DNA from 2 places in the Neobacillus sp. K501 genome. Region 2 is predicted to be linked to the other one. Evidence: predicted binding sites of a transcription regulator. Region 2 holds the regulator's gene; the other holds the start of a gene.

Region 1 (9,420 bases), on a different contig from region 2:
TGTCATCTGCAAACCACCTTTCTTCAAAAGACACCCCTGAATTAAGGGCTAACTTATTTTTCCATGCTTACAATCTTATATAGGGAGACATGTTTTTGTCAAAGAAAATACTTGTAAATTGTTAGAAAGTTGTTAAGACTTATCCCGTTTACCAATGTCATCCCGTGGTATGTTTTATTTAAGAAGTAGATTTCCGTAAATGGAAGGTGGTTTCTAATTATGAGAAGTCAATTAATCCAATTAAACAATGGTCCACATGTTCAAAAGGAGAAAGAGATCGTAACCGAAATGTTTAATCTTTATTGTCATAGGAAACATAAAAGCAACAGTCTTTGCAAAGAGTGTCAGGCTTTAAAAAGCTATGCTTTAACAAGATTATCTCTATGCCGTTTTGGTGAAGAGAAAAGCGCTTGCTCCAATTGCCCCATTCACTGTTATAGGCCTAAGTATCGGGAAGAAATGAAAACCGTTATGCGCTATGCAGGTCCGTGGATGATGGTATACCATCCAATCTATTCTGTGAAGCATTTGTTGAATAAACCAAAAAGCAGCAGAAAGGCTGTTAAAAAGGCCTGATTCCCTCATGTTTGATTATTCAGATAATTCTGTACTAACATTAGTCGATTTTTGGTATTATTTAACTAAGGAATGGACAAGGAGTGATTCGTATGACTGGAACAATAGCTGTAATAATGGTATTTTCGATTCCCATCATTGCGATTTTAACAGGTCATTATCAGAAGCAGTCTAAAATTCGATTCAAAATCGTCCAGCAGGAGTTGGAGCTGGAGAAGTTAAAACATCAAAACTTTTTAATGGAAACAGAAAGAATGAAGCTTGAGCTAGAGAAAATGAAGCTAGATGATCCAAAAGATAAAATTATTTAATCGAAATAAAAAGGTCTAATGGGACCTTTTTATTTTTTCGTTGATTTTTGCTCAGGATTGATTTTTGCCAGCGTCTTTTTATCGCAAATGATAAAAAGCTGTGCATCCTCCGGAATGGGTTCGTCCAGTTTTTGGTTTATTTGAAGGTTACCGCGATCCGCAACGAGTGTTGCTCCTTTATTAAGCAGGTCAACGAAGGCATCGCGATAGGTTTTCCAGTTTGTCTGCTTTGGTATTTCATACATGGCTTCTTCGTATTGCGTGCTCATCAGTTCAGAATACATATTGGTCACCCCATGAGAAAAAAGGGAGCGGACAGCAGCGTGGGAAATCATCTCTTGTGTCGGAATAAATTCATCTACCTTTACCCGTTGGAATAAGCGAATATGCTTTTGATAGACCACTTCTGCCGTAACATGAATCGGTGCGTTGATTTTTTCTTCAATTGATGTGATTGCAGCGGCGATCAATAAAGTTTTTCCATCAACCAAGAGCGGATCTTTAGTGGCGAAGTTGTCTTGGGTTATTTGATCAGCAAATATAATCACGCCTTTTGCTTCTGGTAAATTAGCCTGGTAGAGCGTTTCTTCATCGGTAGCATCGCCGCGGATATAGTAAAGCTGCTTCTCTACCATTGGGGCTTTCTCTAAATCATCAACAATGACAATATCAATGGTTGTATCAGATTTTAATATCTCTTTAATCGCTAATTGTGATTTATCACTCCAGCCAATGATAATGATATGATTTTTGCCTGTGTATTTCATTTTTCCACCAACTTTTAATTTGTCGAGCAAATAAACGGATTTAATGACTTTACCAATAAATACGCTGATCAGCCCGATTCCAGTGATGTAAAGAACAATTGTAAAGGCTTGACCTAGCTGGGTTTGGGGGGCATAATCACCAAAGCCAACTGTAGCCAGTGTCGTCAGTACCCAGTAAATAGCGGTGAGATAGGTTTTAAAGGTTTGCGGTTCAAGATATAAAGCGATATAGGCCGCAAATAATATGTAAAGAATCGCAATCGGAAAGAAGATCCGATCCCGAAGCTTAACTAAATAATAAACAATTTTTTTAAAATACATCCCCATCAGTATCCATCCTAGCTGTAAGTCATCGAATAAAGTGAAACTACAAACTTATATTTCCATTTGCAGTAAGAAATTAACCATTATGAATTATTTGGTTTTATTTCATCGGAAAGCTTATAATGGTAACAAAATAAATTGCCCGTGGGGGATGGAATACATTGTCGAACACATCATTAAGAGAAAAAAATATTGTATTTATCGGTTTTATGGGTGCGGGAAAGACCACGGTAGGGAAACTTGTAGCGAAAAAGCTCTATCGAGATTTTATTGATATCGATGAAGAAATCGAAAAGGAATATAAGATGCCAGTTTCACAGATCTTTGCTGAAATTGGGGAGAAGGCATTTCGAGAAAGAGAGAAGAATATGATCACCAGCCTTTGTGATCAAAAGCTAAAGATAATTTCAGTTGGCGGAGGAGCATTCCTACAAGAAGAAATCAGAAATTTCTGCTTATCTTCCTGTATTGTTTTTTATCTAGATATCACATGGGATGCTTGGAAGAACCGGTTAAGTTCTATTATTGACACGCGTCCTGTATTGCAAGGAAAGACAATGGCTGAAATAGAGGAGTTATTTTATAAGAGAAAGGAAATTTACTCGAATAACTACCACTCAAAAATTGAAATTGATGGGCAGGATATGGAAGAACTAGCTGAGAGCATCGTGGAAACGCTGAAATTATCATGGGAGCTGCATGAAACGAAATAAGTTTGGGCGGGGGAGAAGATGAAAAAGACGGTAACGGTTAGGGGAGTTACGCTAGGCGAGGGAGCACCGAAGATTTGTGTTCCGATCGTAGGAGAAACGTTAATCCATTTAAAAGAAGAAGCGGCATTATTAAAAACAGTCGACTTGGACCTAGTAGAGTGGCGTGTTGATTTTTTTCATCATGTGGAAGATATCGAGAAGGTAAAAGTGGCGCTGACTGAAATTCGTACGGTTCTACCTGAGACACCGCTTATCTTTACTTTCCGCAGTTTGAGGGAAGGTGGAGAGAAAGAAATCAGCCCAGCCTATTATTTTGAGTTAAATAGAGCCGTTGCTGAAACAGGCCATGTGGATATCATGGATGTGGAGTTATTTAACGAAGAGGCAGAGGTCAAATCACTAATTTCTGCGGCACATAGGAATAATGTGTACACCATCATTTCGAATCATGATTTTGACAGGACGCCCGAAAAAGCTGAAATCATCTCACGCTTACGAAAAGCGCAGGACCTGGGTGCGGATCTGCCAAAGATCGCCGTTATGCCAAGGAATGTTGCAGACGTACTAACGTTGTTGGATGCAACCAATGAGATGAACGAGCAGTATGCGGACAGACCAATCATTACGATGTCAATGGCTGGAAAGGGAGTAATCAGCCGAATCGCTGGTGAGGTATTTGGTTCGTGCCTTACATTTGCAGCCGCCAAAAAAGCATCTGCTCCTGGTCAGGTACCAGTCAATGAACTAAGAAAAATACTATCACTCATCCATTCTAATTTATAAAAAGCACAGAGGCCTGCCACATTGGACAGGTCTTTGGTTTTTAGTGGTGCCTGTCACCGAGGGTGGTGTTCCCTAGCCTCCATATACAGCGCTTGGATGAATTTCTTGATGTTGATACGGGTGTTGCAGTTTTCTTCGTGCCCTTTTTTTCCTTCTAGTTCTAGCATTTTCATTCGGACTTGGCTGTAGTCGAAGAAACTGGATGCGTAGTTTTCGAATTTTGGATTGGTGTAGTCAGTTAGTCCAAGTGAGGCGATGTGTTCGAGTGCTTGATGGATGGCACGGCGAATTCTTTGCTCACAGGCTTTTATTTCCTTTTTTATCTCAGTTGCTGAAGCAGTGGGACCGAGACGTTTTATGATTGCCAATTCATATAAATCCTTTAATGACGGGGTTTCGCGAACTCCGTTTTCTTCTAATTTTTCTAAAACAGCTAATATATCGAGCAAATCCTTGTTGCCGCTTTCACCGATTAAGCCAAGTTCTAAAAGGATATTCTTTCCCGAAGTCACAATGGGATTCTGCTTTTTTCCAAGCGGCTTTTTCGATTCAGGCTTTTGGGTGTGATCTCTTAAGAAACTTAATGACTTTTGAATATCATTCAGGGACTTCTCCAGCCTGAGATGGTCCGAAACTTTTTTCAAGATATTCACAACCTCAAGGCGGTTGATTGGTTTCGTGATATAGTGATCAACTCCAAGTTGGTAAGCTTCACCAATCATATCTTTGGTTTCAACTTGTGAAACCATAATGATTTTCCCTTGGAAAAAGGGAGCAATTTCCCGAACGGTTTCAATGCCATCACGGTTTGGCATTAATAAATCAATTATCAGAATATCGATGTTTTGCTTAGCAAGAATATCAGCATAAACCTCTGAACCATCTTCTGCCTCACCAGCTACTGTTCCCAGCCCTTCTTCTTCAATAATATTCGAAAGCATCGCTCTAATTGTAGCCGAATCATCAACTATAAAGTATTTCAAAGCTATCAGCCTCTTTCTGTTAAGCTTGCCACCGGCAGCATAATTCCAAAGGTGGTGTTTGCTGGTGTATCCACCAGGTTAATTTCTCCACCGATATTTTCAATCACGTTCTTAATATGAGATAAGCCAATACCGTTGGAAGCGATACCTGTATCATCAAATTTGGTTGTAAAACCAGGTTCAAAAATAAAGGGTTTATTCTTATCAGAGATCCCCGCCCCAGTATCACTCACAGTTATTTCAAATACCTTATCCAGCTTTCGAACATTTAGGAAAATTCTCCCCTGCTCATGGATTGCTTCAACTGAATTGGCGACTAGGTTATTAATGAGGGAAAAGAGAATAAAAGAACGGTATTGAGAATGTTCCCCTGAAATATTGGCCTTATATTCAATGGATTTGCCCAGCATTTCCCCGTAGCATTTATTCGCTGAGATAATAACCGAGATAATTTCTTCGATGTTCATATAATCATTCCAGTTTTCCTTGACCATTAACTTGGATAGACCGGCATATATACGCTGATGATCCTTTTTTATTTCGTGCATTTGCCCGGCTATTTTGAGGGCCGTTTGTGCCTCTTGATTATTTTGCAGTGCCTTCAAATCCCGATATAAGCCATAGCAGGCGCTGGTTAACTCTTCGGCATTCTTTGCCGATTTCCTCACTTGAATCATTTCAACATATAAATTTGAGATTAATAGCAAGATCTCCTCATTTCTTTTCCGCTGTTGGTCTTCAGCAATCTTTGTTTCACGGAGAATGAGTATATTGAAAAAACCAAGAACAAAGAAGCTTCGGAAAACAGCAATCCCCCCAATCACCAGAAAAGTGGTAAAGGTAATCGGCATATGAGAATAAAAGGTTCTAACCGTAATTTCTACCATACTGGCAATGATCTCAATCACGACTCCTAGTAAACCGATGAAAAATGGACTTTCATGAAGGGTGTTAATTTTAAAAAATAAAAATAGCGATGCGTAAACTAAATAATAGAAGAAAACAGGAAAGTTCAACGAGAAAGAATCAATAAGCTGAAAGGGTTCTGCTTGAAAACTCTGAATAAAAATTCTAAAGCTAACGACAGCCATTCCAGCTAGTAATCCGGCCATAATTGGGTGGATTTTTCGTGACCATAATAAGATAAAGAAAAATAATGGAGTACCTAAACTGACTCGTAGGTCTCCGTCTATCGGGTAAAACTTTAACTCTCCAGCAATTGGTACAGCGAATATCATAAATAAGTAGGCAATCAGTTTCTCTCGCACAGAATCACTTCCTATAATAACTGTCACTATCATCGTATAGCATAAGAGTAATCATGTTATTCAGTAAAAATGACAAATTTATTAAGTTTCATAACAGTTGTGTTGGTTTTTGTAGTTTTTAGTAGTCTAGAAGATATGCTCTATGTGAACAGGAGAAGCAGATAAGAGATTGTTAGATCCGGTTCGATTTGGCCATTTTATATTTTTTATAGGACAGGAAAATGAAGTGCACGTCACAAAACACCGGAGGATTTGTGAAAATGTTCACAAGAAATTTCTTGAAGGCGGGTGAAGAAATCTAAGTTTTGAAGGCTTAAGGTTTCATAAAATTATTTTTATTACCGTTTGGAGGTAATCAATCATGTTCTGGATTCAATTTTTAATTATTCTAGCATGTATTTTCATTGGTGCTCGTTTAGGCGGGGTAGGCCTTGGAGTAATGGGTGGAGTCGGTTTAGCGATTCTCGTTTTCGTTTTCAAACTGCCGCCAACATCGGCACCAATCGATGTCATGCTGATGATCTTAGCTGTTGTAACCGCAGCAGGAGCCCTGCAGGCATCTGGCGGGATGGAGTATCTTGTCTATCTTGCTGAAAAAGCGTTAAGGAAAAATCCAAAGTGGATTACATTTATTGCACCGATTGTTACGTATGTATTCACATTTTGTGCAGGAACTGGCCACGTAGCTTATTCCGTTTTACCAGTTATTGCGGAAGTATCTCGTGAATCTGGCATCAGACCAGAAAGACCGATGTCAATTGCTGTTATTGCCTCCCAACAGGCGATTACAGCCAGCCCAATTTCAGCCGCAACCGTTGCCTTACTTGCCTTATTAACAGATTTCAAGATTAGTTTACTAGATATTCTTATGATCTGTATTCCGTCTACTTTTATTGCTTGTATGATTGCAGCATTTGTATCTAGCAAAATGGGTAAAGAGCTTAATAATGACCCTGAATACTTAAAGCGTTTGGAAGCAGGATTAGCTCCAATTAGAAAAGATAAAAAGGAATATGTTGCAACAAAGGGTTCAAAGCTTTCCGTTATCTTTTTCTTATTAGCTGCTGTTCTTGTTGTTCTATTAGGTTCATTTGAAGAATTACGTCCTGGTTGGGAAGTTGAAGGCGTATTTACACGAATGACGATGCCGGCATCGATTGAAATTGTCATGCTGACCATCGCAGCGTTAATCATTATTTTCTGTAAGCCAAATGTCGAAGAGATTGTCTCTGGCAGTGTTTTCAAGGCAGGAGCTGCCGCTGTTGTAGCCATCTTTGGTATCGCATGGATGGGAGATACGTTCTTCCAAGGAAACATGGCATTAATCTCTGGATCCATTTCTGATTTAGTTACAGCAGCACCTTGGTTATTTGCAGTTGCCTTATTCGCCTTATCCATCCTGCTTTATAGCCAGGCAGCAACTGTTCGTACATTAATGCCTCTTGGTGTAACACTTGGAATCAACCCAGCTTTACTTATTGCCATGTTCCCAGCGGTGAACGGATATTTCTTCATTCCGAACTATCCAACCGTAGTAGCAGCCATTAACTTTGACCGCACCGGAACCACTAAAATTGGTAAATATATATTAAATCACAGCTTCATGGTGCCAGGATTAATCGCAACAGTCGGTGCCGTAGCAATTGGTATTTTACTAAGTACTATTATTCTGTAATTTTTTAAACAAAAATGAATTTGGAGATGACGAGAATGAGTTGTTCAGAAGATTTCCGTATTGAAAAAGACTTCCTTGGCGAAAAACAGGTTCCGATTGACGCGTATTACGGTGTACAAACGATGCGTGCAGTCGAAAACTTTCCAATCACAGGATATCGAATTGATGAAGCATTAATAAAGGCGATGGCAATGGTTAAAAAAGCATCAGCATTTGCCAATGCAGAAATCGGTCAATTAGATAAGAATGTGTCCCGTGCCATTATGGCAGCTGCTGACGAAGTTCTAGAGGGAAAGCTGCATAACCAGTTTATCGTTGATCCGATTCAAGGGGGAGCAGGGACTTCAATCAACATGAACACAAATGAAGTCCTTGCGAACCGTGCCCTTGAGATGATTGGGGAGCAAAAAGGTAATTATAAAGTAATCAGCCCTAACACCCATGTCAATATGGCACAATCAACAAATGACGCTTTTCCAACAGCCATCCATTTGTCCACGTTAATGACATTGGAACAATTAATTAAGGTCATGGAAGACCTGCATCACGAATTTATGAAAAAGGCAAATGAGTTTGATGGCATTATCAAAATGGGAAGAACCCATTTACAGGATGCTGTGCCAATTCTGCTTAGTCAGGAATTCGAAGCATATGCTCGTGTTTTAAGAAGAGACATTAAGCGCATCAAGGCTACCCGCGAAAATCTTTACGAAGTCAATATGGGAGCAACAGCAGTTGGAACAGGCTTGAATGCTGAACCTGAATATATTGAAAAAACGGTTGCGTATTTAGCTGAGTTAACGGGTTATCCAATCAAAGGCTCCGAGGATTTAGTGGATGGAACGCAGAATACCGATGCGTATATAGAAGTTTCAGCGGCACTAAAAATTTGCATGCTGAATATGTCAAAAATTGCAAATGACTTACGGATGATGACCTCTGGTCCGCGCTGTGGATTAGGAGAAATCAATCTTCCAGCCCGTCAACCAGGATCTTCAATTATGCCAGGGAAGGTAAATCCAGTCATGGCTGAGGTCTTGAATCAAAGTGCTTTCCAGGTGGTCGGTAATGATTTAACGATCAGTATGGCATCAGAAGCCGGTCAATTTGAATTGAATGTCATGGAGCCGGTCATCGTTTTCAATCTATTACAATCTATCAAGATTATGAAGAATGTCTTTACCGTGTTCCGCGAGCATTGTTTAAGCGGAATTACCGCAAATCAAGAAAGAATGGAAGCTTATGTGAATAATAGTGTCGGAGTGATCACGGCGATTAATCCACACGTTGGCTATGAAACTGCAGCAAGCATTGCAAGAGAAGCAATTGTTTCAAACCGACCTGTTAGGGAAATTGTCCTTGAAAGAGGCGTGCTAACTGAAGGTGAGTTAGATACCATTTTACATCCATTTGAAATGACCAACCCTGGGATAGCAGGGAAAGAATTACTTATGAAAAAACGTCTTGAGAAAGAATTAGCATTAGTATAGTAAATGGATTGGGGCGCCTAGCTTCAGGGCTTGGCGCTCTGTTTTTTACAATGCATCATTAGGAGGTTTTACATTATGGAGCGTGGAAATCATCAGCATTTTCTCCGGAAGCTGCATTCCTTGTCGGGAATCATTCCTGTCGGCGTGTTTATGACTGTTCATTTATTCGTTAACTATACCGCGACATGGGGAGTCGATTCCTACAACAAAGCGGCTGGTTTTATGGTGAATTTGCCGTTTAAATATTTTTTAGAGCTATTTGTTATTTTTATCCCGTTATTATTTCATGCGGTTTACGGAGTCTTTATTGCTCGCCAAGCGAAGAACAATGTGAAAAGGTATGGGTTTTTCCGAAATTGGAAGTTCTTTTTACAAAGAATGACGGGTGTTATCGCGCTCGTTTTCATTATCTGGCATGTATGGGAAACGAAGGTACAAGTAGAGTTTAAGGATGTTCATGCAGATTACAACTTGATGGCAAATATCGTCGATAACGGCATTTCGCTATCACTCTATATTATTGGAATTCT
Region 2 (9,420 bases):
GTCCTTTTGGTCCAAGCGTAACTTTAACTGCATTTGCTAGGGCATCAACCCCACGAAGCATTGCGCGGCGCGCGTCTTCACTAAACATAATTTCTTTAGCCATTGTTCAAAAAACCTCCTCGTATTTTTTAAACTAAGTATAATTGATTAAAATCCTTATTCTACAATCGCAAGGATATCGTTTTCACGTAAGATTAAGTATTCTTTGCCTTCGTACTTTACTTCTGTACCTGAGTATTTTGAGAAGATAATGCGACTTCCTTCAGAAACTTCAAGAGCAACACGTTCGCCATTTTCAAGGACACGTCCAGTTCCAACAGCAACTACTCTTCCTTCCTGAGGCTTTTCCTTCGCAGAGTCCGGTAAAACGATACCGCTTGCAGTTTTTTCTTCTGATTCGACAAGCTCAATGATAATGCGATCACCTAATGGTCTTAACAAATCAAACAACCTCCTCAAATATGTCTGTATTCTGAAATTATTAGCACTCTCTATTCATGAGTGCTAACACAATTATTATAATAATAAATGGTAAATTTTTTTGCAAGTCTGATGATGAATTTTTTTTACTTTTCTACAACCTTAAGAGTATTCGAGCAAATAGGAAATAATATACCTTAATTCTTCAAAATTGAAACAGGCAGGCTTTTATTAGTAGAATGGAATTAGTGCAAAATAAACCCTAAAGGAGATTTCATTTTGAAAAGGGAATATTGGATTATTTTAATAGTCTATATCGCAATGCAATTATCCAGCATCTTAGGAATTCCTGGGCTAACCTTTTTATTTAACTATTTAGGTCTCGACCAAGGTCTTGTCGTTCCCTATTGGTTGATATTTAGCTTCTCGATTGCTTTAATCATTGTGCTCTTCTTATTGCGAAAAGAACGCAAAGACTCTCGTGGGCTTGAAAGAGGCAGTTCATTTATGGTATCGGCTGTATGGGCCGTTGCTGGGGTATTTTTAGCTTTATTTTCTCAAAGTCTTGCAGGCAATATCGAACGATTGATTGGAGTGGAGATCGAGTCAGAAAACACCAAGCAAATCATTGGAATCATTGAATCCTTTCCACTTGCAATACTCGTCAGTTCTGTCATTGGACCCATTTTAGAAGAAATTGTTTTTAGAAAAATTATCTTTGGCTCACTACATAAACGCTTCAATTTCTTTATTTCAGCATTAATCAGTTCCGTGATATTTGCCTTAGCCCATATGGAGCCAGAACACATTCTCCTTTATTCTGCGATGGGCTTTACCTTTGCGTTTCTTTATGTGAAAACCAAGCATATCCTGGTGCCAATTTTTGCCCATGTTGCCATGAATACGATGGTTGTTCTCGTCCAATCTGTCTATAAAGAAGATATTGAAAGGTTAATGCGTGAGGCTGAAGCGATTCAAAACTTTATCGGAGGCTATCTATGAGACGTTCACCTTTGTTTTCCGGATTTATTTATTTCGTGCTCGGCAGCTTATTTACTTACTTTGCCATTCATGATGTTCAGCAAAACGGCTGGGGCTTTTTCAGCTATTTGCTCGTGTTGCTTGCCACATTTGATTTTGGTTCAGGCATTAAAATTTTTATTTTCTACTTTAAGTTCAAGGATAAAATTAAAAACAAATAGCGAAAAGCCTTTTCCCCCAGCATACGGGAAAAGGCTTTTCGCTTATTTTGAAACCTCTCGATTAATCACCATTCGTTCTTTCCCTAGTACAAAAATAAACAAAAACCCGAGCCCCGCGGGTACAAGAGCCCATGTAAAGGTTTGTACGATGGAGCTTGATAAAGCTTCTGTTATCTTCTCTAAAATTTGCGGCGGAATTTGACTTCTTGCTTCCTCCGATAATAATGACTGTGAATCCCCTTGTGCCATTGAACCCATACCGCCAAATGCTTCCGAAAGCTTGTCATTTAAACTGTTTCGTTGGATCATCCCAAAAATCGTAATCCCAATCGTCATCCCAAGCGAACGGATGAAATTACTGGTAGCCGTTGCCGACCCGCGCTGTTCCATGCCGAACGGATGAATCGCAGCCATGCTCAACACTGAAAAAGAAAAACCGACCCCTAAGCCAATGACCACCATGTAAATGGTTAAAACAGCTCTGCTAGTTTCAGGTGTAATCGTGCTTAATAATAGGAAGCCAGCGATTAAGATAATCGCTGAAATAAACATAATGTTTCGATAGCTCATCTTTGTTGTCAGGAATCCTCCGACTTGAGCGGTAATTACCGACCCAACCATCATTGGTAATAAAATCAGCCCTGAATTGGTTGCCGTTCCGCCATAAACGCCCTGTACAAAAATCGGTATATAAACGGTACCTGCCATAAACGCCGCACCATAGAATAGTCCAACCAGGGTGCTTCCGGCAAATAACTTATTTTTAAACATGACAAAGGAGATGATCGGATCACTTGCCTTCGTTTCAACATACAGAAAGATAATAAAAAGCAAAGCAAATCCCGCGAATAAGCTCATAATAATGCCAGAATCCCAGTCATATTTCTGACCGCCCAGCTCAAGTGCAAACATCAGACAGACAACAGCCCCGACTAACGTAACCGCTCCCCACCAATCGATGGACTGCTTTTTGTGAATCGGTGATTCTTTATAGGCAATGACAATGAAAATGAGCGAAATAATTCCCAGCGGCATGTTAATATAAAATATCCAGTGCCAGCTGATATGATCGGTAATAAACGCTCCAAGTAATGGCCCAAAAATACTCGACAATCCAAAAACCGCTCCAAACATTCCACCCATTTTACCTCGTTTTTCAGGTGGAAATAAGTCAAACATAATCGTAAAAGCAATGGGTACGAGCGCCCCGCCGCCAACACCTTGTATCGCTCGATATATACTTAACTGCGTGATATTTTCTGCAGTTCCACATAATGCTGACCCAACCATGAACAAGATTAATCCAAAAATAAAGAACCTTTTCCGTCCGTACATATCAGATAACTTCCCAAAAATCGGCATTCCAGCCATCTCCGCTACCATATAAGCGGAAACAACCCAGACAAAGCTTTCGAGGCCGCCAAGATCCCCGACAATCGTCCCCATCGCCGTTACAACAATCGTGTTATCCATTGAGGCCATCAGTATTCCTAGTAACAGGGCAGCAACCACCAAACCTAATTTACTCTCCTTCGTAACCATCCCATTCTCCTCATCTTTTATTCGATATTTTTACAATGGCTGATCCTTCTTGCGTAAAATCCTTGGTATATTCAACTAAATCGATATGGCAGCCATACCCTATCTTGACATTGTTGCCTCTGACAACTGCTGCTTTCGTATTTTCCAAAAAAATCTCATCACCCTCAATTACTTTTACAAAAAGGGAAGCATCATGATCCCCAAATGGGAGAAAGGCAGATTTTCTTTTTATGGTGATTTTCCCGCCACCGATTTCCTCTGCGATACTTTCACCAAAGCGGAGGACAATTTTTATCTTATCGGCGTTAAGCAGACCTTTTACCTCCATACCGCCATTTAGAACAAAGTTCTCATATTCCACATCTCCCTTAACCGAGAGGCTACCCTTAATATCAGCCTCATCCCCTGATAAGTCCTCACCGCTGTCGAGCGTGCCAAGAATCTTTATTTTCTTTAATTCTGACGTGCCGCCGATCATCATATTGCCCATGATCAACATATCATTTGCAGTCATATTCCCTTTGACTTCTGCTTCGCCAAACACTTTTACGGACCCCGTTTTAACATTTTCTAGTGCTTCACAAGTGCCATATACCTTAAGGACATCACAGTCCACATCGGTTATTATATTTCCGTCTCCCCTGATAGTGATTTTGTCATAATGCCCACCAGGATAATCCCCAGATCCATTGATCGTAAGATTTTGACCTTTACTCATTCCTTTCCCCCCTTACACTTCTCTGATTTCTTTCACGATTGCCGTTTTATCGATCGAAAACTCCCCAGAGTATTCCACGACATCAATCGTACAATTAGCACCGATCAAAACATGGTTTCCTCGGACTATTTCCGCCTTGGTGTTTTCAATTTCAATTCGATCGCCTTCAATCAATTCCGTCTCTAACTGGGTTGGCAGGATCGATTTAAATAGTCCCAATAGCGAAGCTTTTTGTTTAATCACAATCGTATGACCACCGATTTCTTTCGCTTTACAATCCCCAAAAAGTTTTATGTCGATTTTTTCCGCATTCAAAAGACCACTGATTGTAAATTGTGATTCCGCCTTAAACGTTTCTGCTTCGCAATCTCCTTCTACGGTTAACCGGCCATGGATACCTATTTCATCACTTTTAATTTTCCCGCCCACAGTTGCTTTTCCGGCTACTTTTAGTTTCTTAACATAGAGGCTATTCGCGATTTTAGCTGTTCCATCAACCTTTAGGGACTCACCCTCAAAATTCCCGTTAATTTTCCCGTTTCCGTTAATTTTGCCTGCTTGTGCAAATACATTCCCATTGACAACCCCAGAACCGTTGCAATCAAATTCCGTACATACTATATCGTTATTAACGGTCCCTTTTCCATTTAATTTCACTCGATCGAACTCTCCGCCGTTGGAAGACCCAAAACCATTGATCACCAAATCTCTCCTGATTTTCGAATCCATATTTCTGCTCCTTTATAGTAATTTCGCTTTTATTTCCTCCATACATGCCATCAACGAGAGGTGTGCAACCGTTTTGGTACCAGGTTCACATCGGAACCCCTCTGGATTGATTAACAATAGACAAGAAGATACCCCAAGCTTTCTCGTAATCACCACTTCACAATGTTTCTGCTTAATCTCCTGCCTGTTGGGGATTAATACTTGCAGCAGCATCTTCCCTTCATCCAAACTAATTTCGCCTGATTGAAGCAGCTTTTCTAATACATAAATCTCCAGCATCCTTGATAAATTAAAACGTGGTCCGCTTTTTTCGAGATCTAAATATAAATCCATTACAACTTGAGAAACAATGTTACGTTTTATGATTTCGCTTGACTCTAATGTTAAATTTGACAAATTGGGTGAAAACATATCTGCAAGTTCATCTAAGGACAAATTCTCTTTCATTGTTTGGATTTTTTCTATTCTTTCTAAAATTTTTGCTTTTGGAAAGAAGGTTTCCTGACCCGTAAACGTTGATTTCCGTACAAACCATTCTTCAGGAATAAGGTCTTTACGTTTCCAACGGTATAACTGTCCGTACGAAATTCCGGCCGCTTCTAATAAATCCTTTTTCGAAATTAACTCCTCGCTCATTTTGTAAAACTCCCTTCTAACAACAATGTAACATAACACTGTTACGTTGTAAAGTTGTGGAAATGAAAAAACTCTTCCCTTTTAGAGAAGAGCCTAAAGTCATCGTTATTTATCCCGCATTAACGGGCAGTAAAACCCCCACTGATTGAAGTTTCACTTTATTCCACTTCCTCAGCCGTTGGATAGTGCTTTAAGAAGTAGACGAGAGATTGCAGTTCTACCGCTAGATCAATGTGATGGACACGAATCGATGACGGGACATTTAATCTCGCTGGAGTAAAATTCAAGATTCCTTTCACATTTGCTTTTACCAGCCGGTCAGTTATCATTTGCGCGACCGGTGCAGGTACCGTCAGAATCGCCACCGGAATTTCCTCTTTCGCCAAATATTCATCCAAGTCATCCATATGGTAGACTGGGACATCGCCGATCGTCGTACCCATTTTTTCTGTGTCCACATCAAAGGCACAGGCAATTTTTGTATTATTATTTTTCAAAAAATTGTAATTAAGAAAAGCGGTTCCGAGGTTACCCACCCCAATCAACGCCACTTTTGTTAATTCATCCTGATCTAATGTTTTTCTGAAAAATGTAAGAAGATAATTCACATTGTAGCCGTAACCCTTTTTCCCTAAGGCACCAAAATAGGAAAAGTCCCGGCGAATGGTTGCAGAATCCACTTTCACGGCCTCACTTAATTCCGCCGAGGAAACCCTTTGTTTGCCGGAAGAATGAAGATTCTTTAGAAATCGATAATATAAGGGAAGTCGCTTTGCTGTCGCTTGTGGTATTTTCATCGTATCGTTACTCATAATCTCCACACCCTTTGTTCTTTATTTAACCGGTTCGGTTCTTAGGAAATCTCCGTTTTTCCCTCCGGTTTTTTCCACTAGATAAGTTGATCCAATCACCATACCCTTATCTACTGCTTTACACATATCATAAATGGTTAACGCACAGGCAGATGCCGCTGTTAGCGCTTCCATTTCAACACCTGTATTCCCTTTTGTTTTTACTGCTGCTTGAATATTTAGGCGATACGCTTCCGTCTGTTCCTGTTCCCAAGCAAAGGTTACATTGACACCCGTCAACGGAATCGGATGGCACATCGGAATGATATCCCATGTTTTTTTCGCTGCCAATACCGCGGCAACCTGCGCGACAGCAAGAACATCGCCTTTTTTCATTTCATTATTTGTGATTTTTTCATAGATTTCTTTACTAACAACAATGCTGGAATGAGCAAGCGCCGTCCGTGCTGTCTCTGGTTTATCACTAACATCAACCATCTTTGCTCTTCCTTCTTCGTTAAAATGCGTAAACTCTGCCATACAATTAATCCTCCAATAAAAAGATGATACACTATTTTTATCCATTTGTCTGTGAAACTTTGAACGAATTACGATAAATTATCTGTTTTTTCAGGAGAAACCTATGACCATATAGACCTTTATTGCCGCAACTGTAGGAATAAGGTACACTAATTTTAAGTAATAGAGGTGAATTTCAATGATATTATTACAAGTTAATCAATTACAGAAATATTATGGTGCTGACCTTATTTTATCGAATATAAAACTTGAATTACAAACCCGTGACCGTGTAGCCCTTGTTGGAAGGAACGGGGCGGGCAAGTCAACGCTATTAAAAATTATCGCCGGACACCTGTCCCATGATGGCGGAGAAATTATTAAACCGAAGGAAGTCACGATCGGTTATTTAGCACAGAATACGGGCCTAGAATCGAATTTGTCTATTTGGGACGAAATGTTGACGGTGTTCGAATCCCTTAGGTCCATGGAAAAATCACTAAGAAAGCTCGAAGAACGAATGTCAGACCCTTCCGCTTTCGAGGACAGTGGCAGCTATGAAAAGATCTTAAAGGAATACGACCAGCTTCAGATCCAGTTTAAAGATCAAGGCGGCTATCAATACGAGGCCGATATCCGCTCGATCTTACATGGTTTAAATTTCCCTGATAGTTCGGTGATGATTTCAAGTCTAAGTGGTGGTCAGAAAACACGTCTGGCGTTAGGGAAATTACTGTTAACCAAGCCGGATATTTTAATCCTCGATGAGCCGACGAACCATCTAGATATTGATACTCTTTCCTGGCTTGAGCAATACTTACAAGGTTATGATGGAGCCATCTTGATCGTATCCCATGACCGTTACTTTTTAGATAAAGTCGTTACACAGGTATATGAGGTTTCTCGTAAGCAAATTCAGAAATTCATCGGCAACTACAGCTCTTATCTGGATCAAAAGGCAGCCAATTATGAGCGGGATATGAAGCTTTTTGAGCGGCAGCAGCAGGAAGTCGCAGCCCTTCAAGACTTCATCCAGCGAAACCTTGCACGAGCCTCCACAACCAAAAGGGCTCAAAGCCGCCGTAAAAAACTCGACAAAATGGAACTTATGGATCGCCCGTTAGGTGACGAAAAATCGGCAACGTTCTCATTTGAAATCGAAAAGCAAAGCGGAAATGATGTTCTGACCGTTGACTCCCTTGCGATTGGCTATGATGGCGAGAAAATTTCAGATGATATTTCCTTCCGTGTCTACAGAGGCGATAGTATTGCTTTAGTAGGTCCGAATGGCATTGGCAAGTCGACATTATTAAAAACGATTATCAAAAAGCTCCCGGCCTTAAGTGGCAATGTCTTATATGGCACCAACCTCAATATTGGTTACTACGATCAGGAGCAGGCGGAGTTGACCTCCAATAAGCGTGTATTGAACGAACTTTGGGATGAGTATCCTTTAAAAAACGAAAAGGAAATCCGGACTGTATTAGGAAATTTCCTCTTCTCTGGTGACGATGTGTTAAAAATCGTTTCTACCTTAAGCGGTGGTGAAAAAGCCCGACTTGCACTCGCGAAGCTGATGTTGGAGAAAGCCAATGTCTTGATTTTGGACGAGCCTACTAACCATCTGGACCTTGATAGCAAGGAAGTACTCGAAAATGCGCTGATCGATTATCCTGGAACGATTTTATTCGTCTCTCATGACCGTTACTTCATTAATCGGATTGCGACAAAGGTTGTAGAATTAAGCGGTAACGGCAGCACGGAGTTCCTTGGAGACTACGATTATTATGTTGAAAAAACACTTGAGCAGGAAGAACTTCTAGCATTAGAGGCTGCTACGGTAAGCAAGAAAGCTAATGCAGAATCTCCTGAGAAAAATAGTTATCAACAGGATAAGGAAAGTAAAAAGCTTGAACGGCAGCGCAAACGGAAATTAGAAGAAATAGAGTTGCGGATTGAAGAGTTAGAGGAACAGATCCAAGGTTATGAGGAACAGCTTTGTGAGCCAGAGATTTTCCAAGATCACGAAAAGGTTTTAGAAATTAATTTAAAAAATGAAAAGGCAAAAGCTGAACTGGAACAGTTAATGGAGGACTGGGCTGAATTAGCTGAATAGATAGAAGTGCAGGGCTTGGAGAATTTATTCCAAGCTCTTTTTCCTGGATTTCGTATGTTTTTCGACAAAATTTACCGGAATTCGCTACAAATCGAGCTTGATTTTCGCTTTTCCACAAGGTTATTCACATATTAAATCTGATTTTTTCAGGCTAATTCACACTTTTCCACATTGTCCACAAAAAACCGCTCACTTATCCACATTATCAACAGAAATAACATTGGTTATCCACATTATTCATGCTATGCACAATTCTCAGAAAAAAGTTATCCACATAAAAATGTCGGAAAAACTTTATATACTATGTTTTACGTGACCAAATCTCATTTTTTATAATTACCCTTCACACTGATCATCACCAGCTTGGGCATTATCAACCCTTTATAATTACCATTCTCACCGATCCATCACCGGCTCGGGCATTATCAACCCTTTATAATTACCTTTCTTACCGATCCATCACCGACTCGGGCATTATCAACCATTTTTTCTAACTCAGTGCGGGCACATAGAGTCAAAAAAGCCCTTCTATTAAAGAAGGACTATACATTATACAATTCAATATCCAAACCAGGGTTGGCATTTAATGAAAGTTCCGCACGAATGCCTTTTTCAAACATGATACTGCCAGCTGCTGCAATCATTGCCGCGTTATCTGTACATAACGATAACGGCGGAATCACTAACTCAATTCCATCCTTTTCTGAAAAAGCCTGCTCCAACGCGGCCCTCAGCCCCTTATTCGCG

The links. The regulator Rex, encoded in region 2, represses fermentation and respiration genes when NADH is low (regulators of the CRP and FNR family bind a similar motif). The targets are predictions, from matches to a motif close to TTGTGAAATATTTCACAA.
Region 1: ACWM35_RS15110 (anaerobic C4-dicarboxylate transporter family protein) is a predicted target of Rex. The motif match lies at 5,978-5,995, and genes of this name have one in related genera.

Annotation. Positions count from the first base shown of each region.
Region 1 is NZ_JBSLYA010000006.1:153,206-162,625, reverse strand. It holds gene ACWM35_RS15150 (MFS transporter) at 1-6, opposite strand, end outside; gene ACWM35_RS15145 (nitrous oxide-stimulated promoter family protein) at 220-576, shown strand; gene ACWM35_RS15140 (hypothetical protein) at 669-887, shown strand; gene ACWM35_RS15135 (potassium channel family protein) at 917-1,981, opposite strand; gene ACWM35_RS15130 (shikimate kinase) at 2,188-2,691, shown strand; gene aroD (type I 3-dehydroquinate dehydratase) at 2,710-3,474, shown strand; gene ACWM35_RS15120 (response regulator) at 3,528-4,457, opposite strand; gene ACWM35_RS15115 (ATP-binding protein) at 4,463-5,725, opposite strand; gene ACWM35_RS15110 (anaerobic C4-dicarboxylate transporter family protein) at 6,087-7,400, shown strand; gene aspA (aspartate ammonia-lyase) at 7,436-8,890, shown strand; gene ACWM35_RS15100 (succinate dehydrogenase cytochrome b558 subunit) at 8,966-9,420, shown strand, end outside.
Region 2 is NZ_JBSLYA010000017.1:3,138-12,557, reverse strand. It holds gene groL (chaperonin GroEL) at 1-103, opposite strand, end outside; gene groES (co-chaperone GroES) at 157-441, opposite strand; gene ACWM35_RS23835 (CPBP family intramembrane glutamic endopeptidase) at 700-1,422, shown strand; gene ACWM35_RS23830 (YdiK family protein) at 1,419-1,622, shown strand; gene ACWM35_RS23825 (MDR family MFS transporter) at 1,665-3,164, opposite strand; gene ACWM35_RS23820 (cytoplasmic protein) at 3,175-3,882, opposite strand; gene ACWM35_RS23815 (cytoplasmic protein) at 3,895-4,611, opposite strand; gene ACWM35_RS23810 (YhbD family protein) at 4,624-5,247, opposite strand; gene ACWM35_RS23805 (redox-sensing transcriptional repressor Rex) at 5,406-6,059, opposite strand; gene moaC (cyclic pyranopterin monophosphate synthase MoaC) at 6,081-6,578, opposite strand; gene ACWM35_RS23795 (ABC-F family ATP-binding cassette domain-containing protein) at 6,757-8,673, shown strand; gene tsaD (tRNA (adenosine(37)-N6)-threonylcarbamoyltransferase complex transferase subunit TsaD) at 9,216-9,420, opposite strand, start outside.